One region of the Micromonospora pallida genome, then DNA from elsewhere that is predicted to be linked to it. Evidence: riboswitches for the same ligand, from Rfam matches in the RefSeq annotation. Region 1 holds a riboswitch; the other holds the start of a gene.
The links. A riboswitch is a leader RNA that binds a small molecule or an ion and turns the genes downstream of it on or off. The one in region 1 is predicted to bind cyclic di-AMP.
Positions count from the first base shown of each region.

Region 2: linked by a shared signal. The riboswitch ahead of GA0074692_RS15945 (C39 family peptidase) and the one ahead of GA0074692_RS22530 (coiled-coil domain-containing protein) in region 1 are both predicted to bind cyclic di-AMP.

Region 1 is NZ_FMHW01000002.1:5,434,434-5,437,629, reverse strand. It holds gene GA0074692_RS22535 (carbonic anhydrase) at 1-47, shown strand, start outside; gene GA0074692_RS22530 (coiled-coil domain-containing protein) at 135-1,145, opposite strand; cyclic di-AMP (ydaO/yuaA leader) riboswitch at 1,149-1,279, opposite strand; gene GA0074692_RS22525 (YibE/F family protein) at 1,445-2,761, opposite strand; gene GA0074692_RS22520 (hypothetical protein) at 2,861-3,094, opposite strand; gene GA0074692_RS22515 (hypothetical protein) at 3,097-3,196, opposite strand, start outside.
Region 2 is NZ_FMHW01000002.1:3,949,536-3,952,731, forward strand. It holds gene GA0074692_RS15940 (CDP-glycerol glycerophosphotransferase family protein) at 1-282, shown strand, start outside; gene GA0074692_RS15945 (C39 family peptidase) at 361-1,212, opposite strand; cyclic di-AMP (ydaO/yuaA leader) riboswitch at 1,457-1,597, opposite strand; gene GA0074692_RS15950 (hypothetical protein) at 1,869-2,696, opposite strand; gene GA0074692_RS15955 (acyltransferase family protein) at 2,812-3,196, opposite strand, start outside.

The sequences.
Region 1 (3,196 bases):
TCGCCCTGGCCGCCGGCGCGGCCCCGCTGGCGCCTGGTCGGTCCTGACCGGCGAGCTGGCGCCTGGCTGGCCCCGAACTGCGAACGGGCCCGCAACCGGTCGTCCGGTTTGCGGGCCCGTTGTCGTCGGCTCGGTCAGAGCATGGACACGTGTACGTGGTCCGTGTGGTTGGACGGGCCGCTGTACGACTTCCAGCCGGTCGCCGGGAACCAGATCTGCCTGTTCCAGATCACGTAGTAGATGCCGAGGCGGTCGGCGTTGCGGACCAGGAACGCGGTGAGGTTGTTGCCGTACATCCGCTCCGCCTTGGTGTCCCAACTGCTGAAGCCCGACTTCTGGAGCGACCAGTCGCAGGCCCGCCCCTTCGGGTGCTCGTACGGCCCGCCCAGCCGGTGGCACCCGACGAACATGTTGAAGCCGGCTCGCTTGACCTCTTTGTACATGTGCAGCGTGCGCGCGGTGATGCAGCCGCCGGTGGTCGGGTCGTCCTCGGTACAGCCCAGCGGACGCCAGTTGCCGTTGCTGTCCCGGCCGGGGCCGGGCCGGGCGATCGGGGAGGTGGCGTCCACCAGGCCGCCGGTCAGGCCGACGCCGCCGACCAGCGAGAGGGACTTCTCCGCCTCCCGCTTGCGCTTCTTGAGGATGTCCGCCTGCTTCTGCTGCTCCATGACCTCGGCGTCGAGCGCCTTCTTGGCCAGTTCCGCCTGCTTCTTGACGGCGGCGACCGCGGCGACCTTCTTGCCGTTGACCATGTTCATCTCGTCCAGCGCGCTGGCGCGCTCGACGAACGAGTCGGGGGTGTTGCTGTTGAGCAGCATGGAGGTCGCGCCGACCCGACCGGTCATGTACGACCGTACGGCGATCGTGGCCACCTGCGGGGTGAGCGCCTTCAGTTCGTTCTGCGCCCGCTCGACCTCCAGCGCGAGGGTGAGCTGCCGCTTCTTCGACGCGTCCAGTTTCGCCTGGGCCTGCGTGTAGCTGCGGTTCGTCTCCTCGATCACCTCGTTGAGGAGCTTCGGCTGCTCTCCGTCGTGCCCGGACGGGCTCGACGGCTCCGCCATCGCTGGCGCGGGGCCAGCGGCCACGGCGAAGGCGGCGAGTACGGCCACGACAGGTTTCAGCCAGCGGCGTGAAGGTGCCGTCACAGTTGTCCCTTCCATCGACCGCCGACCGGGTTAGCTGACGGGTTCAGGGCGGAAGTGGCCCCTACCGCTGACGCGGATGCACCCCATGAACCTGGTTCCCCGGTTCGCCGCAGGCGATTAGGCGGTGGCCCCGCTGGCGCCGGTGCGCGCCTTCGGCGGTAACCGGCAGCGAGGTTACCCGACAGTGGGCACCGGGTTCTACGCCCGGATACCGACCAAAAGCGTCATTTCCCCATTGCGTTCCGTCACTCCCGCCACATTTGTCAAGATCAGGCGATTGATGATAACGCTGTGCGATTTCACCATGTCGATTCCGTGTTTCCCGGTCGACCGGGTCCGTCGGGGATATTGTTCGGTCCGGTGGCGACCCGGGGGCCGCTGAGGGCGGCCAGCGCCTCGTCCCGTTCCCCGGCGGGCCGGCGCGGGCGAGGGGTCGTCGTACCGCCCCGCCCGGCGGTGGTGACCAGGGCGGCCAGGCCGGTGGTGATCGGCACGGCGGCGATCAGCCCGAGCGTCGCGACGATGCTGCGGACGATCTCCTGGGCCAGGAACTCGCTGGTCACGATCTCGGTGACGCCGCGGGTGTCGGCGGTCAGCAACAGCAGCAGGGGCAGCGACGCCCCCGCGTACGCGAGCACGATCGTGTTGACCGTCGAGGCGATGTGCGCCCGGCCGACCCGGGTGGCCGCCCGGTAGAGCTGGAGCCGGGTCAGGTCCGGATTGGCGTGGGCCAACTCGGTGACCGTGGCGGCCTGGGTGACCGTGACGTCGTCCAGCACGCCCAGCGAGCCGATGATGATGCCGGCCAGGAGCAGTCCGTGCAGGTCGACGTCGGCCTGGAACATCGAGAGCGTGGTGGCGTCCTCGGAGCCGTACCCGGTCAGATGGGTGAACGCGGTCGCCAGGCTGCCGAGAAGGCCGGTGAGCACCAGGCTGGCCAGGGTGCCGAGGACCGCGACGGAGGTCTGCGCGGTGACCCCGTGGGTGAGGTACAACACCACGAACATGATCAACGCGGCCCCGGTGATCGCCACTGGCAGCGGCGCCTGCCCGGCGCTGATTCCGGGCAGCACGAAGGTGAGCAGGATCGCGAAGCTGGCCGCCAGCCCACCGAGCGCGGCCAGCCCGCGCCACCGGCCGAACGCCACGATGGCGACGGCGAAGACCAGGGCCAGCCAGATCAGCGGCTTCCCCCGCTGGTGGGCGGCGATGCTGTAGCTGCTCACCGTCGGGTCGGCCGGATCGGTCAGTACGACCAGGACCACCTTGTCGTCGACTTCCACCGAGGGGGATCCGGCACCGGTCGGCAGGGGCGTCTCGACCCGCTGTCCGGCGTCGGGCCCGGTCTCGACCGCGATCGTGGCGATGCCGCACGGCCCCGCCGTCGTCCCCTCCGGGGTTTCCGGGGCGGGCGGGCAGGCCTCGGTCACCACCCGCTCGACCGTGCCGTGGTAGCGGGGAGCATCCTCGCCGCCGCCGACCTCCGGGGCGTCCCGGGGCCAGAGCACCAGCGCCGCGACCAGCGTTACCAGGAAGAGCGGGACCACGGTCGCGATCAGGACGCGCCGTACGCGCGGCGGCGCGGCGACGGCGGGACGGCTGTGGTCGTGACCCATGCTTCTCCCAACGGTCCTGGTGTGGCGGTTGCCCCGGCCGAACCATTCTGCCGGGTCCGAAGCCGCAGCTCGCGGCCTGCTCACCGATCCGGCCCGGGCTCACCGGCACCCGCCGTCGTGCGCGAGCGGCAGCTCACACCGCTGTCCGCCGCCCAGTCGCGCGTCACACCAGACCCGGGTACGCCTCGACTGGTCGTCCTCCGCGCTGACCGTGGCCTCCCCGAAGTCGAGGGCCGGCACGTGCCCGAGGGAGTCGCGCAGCGCGACCACGAGGACGACGGCGTCCACCCGGCGGGGCAGCGCCACCGGCAGGTGCAGCACCCAACGACCCATCGTCACCACCGCCTACGTCCCGGGTCCGCCGCGACGGCGGGGAACTGCGCCGTGAGGGCGGCAACCGTCTCCCGTAGGCCGGCGGCGGTCAGTTCGATCTGC
Region 2 (3,196 bases), 1.5 Mb from region 1:
CGCTTTCCGCTGGCCCGCTCCGGCTACGTGCTGCGCCGCGACCTGGCCGACGTGGACACCGTGCTGGAGCGGCTGCTCGGCACCGACCCGCTGGCCGAGGCCCGCTGGGCGATGCGTACCCACTACCTGGGTGACTTCCCGGTCGAGTCGTACGCCGAGGGGTTCCTGTCGGCTGCCCGGGCGCACCTCGAGCCGGCCACCGTGCCGGCCGGCCGCCCGCCCCGGCCAGGCGGACCGGCCAGTCGGCGTGGAGCCCGTCGCCGGCTGACGTTGGGGTGGTAGCAGGGGTCCCCTGTTACCGCATTTTGCGGAACAGGGGACCCCTGCTACCTCACAGCGACGGGTACGCCCCGCGTGGGCTCAGGCGGAGTAGCCGCGGGTGGCGGCCCAGTTCGCCAGGTCGATGGTGGTCATCCAGTACGAGCTGGCGGCGGGGTTCGCCGGGTCGGAGATCTTGACGGTACGGCCGTTGTCCCGGTAGCCGACCACGGTCAGGTAGTGCCCGCCCGGGTACGAGTGCCACCCGCCGTCGACGTCGGTGGCGGAGCCGGCGATGTTGACCACGACGGCGTACCCGCTGCCGACGGCCCGGACCACGTCGGCCTGGAGCCGGTCCATCTGGGCCGGGGTGGCCGAGCCGCCGGAGATCATGCGGGTCCGGTAGAAGTCCTTGCCGACGAGGGCGTTGAGGACGCGGGTGGTGTCCTCGGCGGAGTTGGTGCCGGCCTCGGTGGTGTTCAGCCGCTGGGCGAGGTCGTCCTGGGTGCGGACGATGTCCCGGGCGGTCAGGGCGATCCGGGTGGCCGCCGGGCCGCAGTAGTAGTAGGTGGTCTGCGCCTGGTACTGGATGTCCAGCACCTTCGACGCGGGCGGCTTCGGCGGGGTGGGTTTGGCCGTCACGTCCGGGTCCGCCGTGGCGGTGGCGGTGGGCGACGCGGACGGGGTGGCCGGCGCGGTGGTGGCGACGGCGGACGGGCTCGCCGGGGACGCGGCGGTGCGCTCGAGGTCACGGGAGGCGGCGGCCGACCGGTTCGCCTCGGCCGCGGCGGCCACCGTGTCGCCCTGGCGTACCGGTGTGTCGGGGTTGGTGAGCAGGGCGCCGGCAGTGGACGCCGCCACCAGCACCGCCGCTGCGGCGGCGACCTGGTACGACCGGCGGGCCCGGAACGGGTTGAACGGTCGGTTGACCGGGTACTTCACGGATTCCTCCACGGAAGACAGGGGTGGAGAGCGGCGCACCTGGTCGGCACAGGCCGGGCCGTGGTCGGCATCGGCCAGGCCGCGCGATCGGCACTGGTCAGGCCGCGCGAGACCCGAGGGTCACGGGTCGCGGCGGGTGCCCGCTCGGACGGTGTCTGGGAACAGAGACCGCAGTCAGTGCCGGCGGCGCGGACGGACGGCCGGCGGCACCACGGCACCGTGGAGGAACCGGGAGAGGGGGGCGTGCAGCACGAACTACTCCTTCCGATGCCGCCTACCGGGTTAGCTGACGGATTCGGGCGGGAAGATCGCCCTACCGCAGGGACTCGCCCCTGCGGATTCACCCCGGACGTACCTGGGTCCCCGGCTCGTGAGCACGATTAGGCGGGCCGGCGCGGTGTCGCCCTCTGCGACCTAGGACCGCACCAGACGGGCCGACACTACTGACACCGCAATCCGCTGCCAACCCTCGTGGGCAGGGGAAACGACTCACCACACCCGGAAGCGCGACGTGTTCGTGCGCTGACGTCACTCAATGGGACGAGCAGTTTTCCGGGTACCGGTGGGCAACAACGGGACGCCTTGACACAATCGGGCCGCCCCACTCGGCGCAGACCGGCACAACCGGCCTCGAACACGCCAGGCCGCAACCCGTGGTCGGGGTCACGTCACGATCCGGTCACGCTCCGCGCGACGGCGTACGGAATCGGCGTCACCGTGGGACGGACCGCACCGGACGCCGGCCGGGGCGCGTCGACGGTGGGACGGACCGTACCGGACGCGGGGCGGGCCGCGTCGACGGCCGCCCGGCTGCCCGCCCACACCTGTTCCGCGGCGAGGTACGCCTCCTCGGTCAGGCACCGCGCCGCCGTCGCGGCGACCTCGGCCCGCTGCCAGGCGGCCCGCTCGCGGTCGACCGCCGTCCGGTAGTCCGCCCGCCGCAGGTCACGCAGCACCCGGTGCAGGACCGCCTCCTGGTCGACCTGGTGCAGGCGCGGATCCCACCCCTTGCGGCCGGCGAACACGTCGCCGAGGTGCCCCACCGACAGCTCACCCCGCCAGTACGCGGCCATCGCGGCCCGGTGCAGGTACCGCTCGCGGGCGGCGTACTCGGTGGGGGTGCGCGACACGTGGGGAACGGGCAGGACGGTGACCCCGGCGAGCCGACGGGCGGCGGTCTCCGCCTCGTCGTACGCCTGCCAGGCCTCGTCCACCCGGTCCTGGGCGGTCAACCAGTCCGCCCGACAGCAGTGGGCGGTGTGCGCGGCACCGGCGGCGGCGACGGCCACCTCCTCCGCGTACCGGCGCAGATCCACCGGGTCCGGGTCAGCGGCCCCCTCGTCCGGGACGGCGGACGGGGACGGCGTCGCGGCCGGCTCCCGCTCCGGGCGGGCCACCAGGACGGTGAGCACGGTCAACGCGAGCACGAGCAGGGCGGACCAGATGGCGGCCGCCCGGGGCACGTCGACCAGGAACTCGTAGAGAACGACGTCCATCGTCGGCACCTAACGGAACACGGGGTGGGCGGGGGCCGGGGTGAACACCTGGAACGCCCAGCGCACCGACCACCACAGCGGGCAGTCGAGCGCGGCGCGAGGCACGGGGAGCAGATTACCCGGATCGTCGGGTACCCGCGTCGATGTCGGCGGTGTCGGATTCCCGTGCCTGGTCATCGACCGCGACGGCGTGTTGCCGGTCCGACTCGACGGCGTGTCGCCGGTCGGACTCGGCGGCGTCGCGGGCCCGCTGCCGGGGCGGCCCGGCCGCCGCCAGGCCCCCTTCCGGCCCGGCCACCGCAGGGGCTTCTCCCGGCCCGGCCACCGCAGGGCCCCCTTCCGGCCCCGACGGTCGCCCGGGTGCGGTGCGTCGCTTCCGGGACGGGGCGAGCAGGCGCATCATCGGGGTCTCCACCCACCGGTACAGCAGCCAGGCCAACAACAGATTCAGCAGCAGGAAGCCGACCACCACCAGCGGGCCCGTCCAGCCGGTGAAGCCC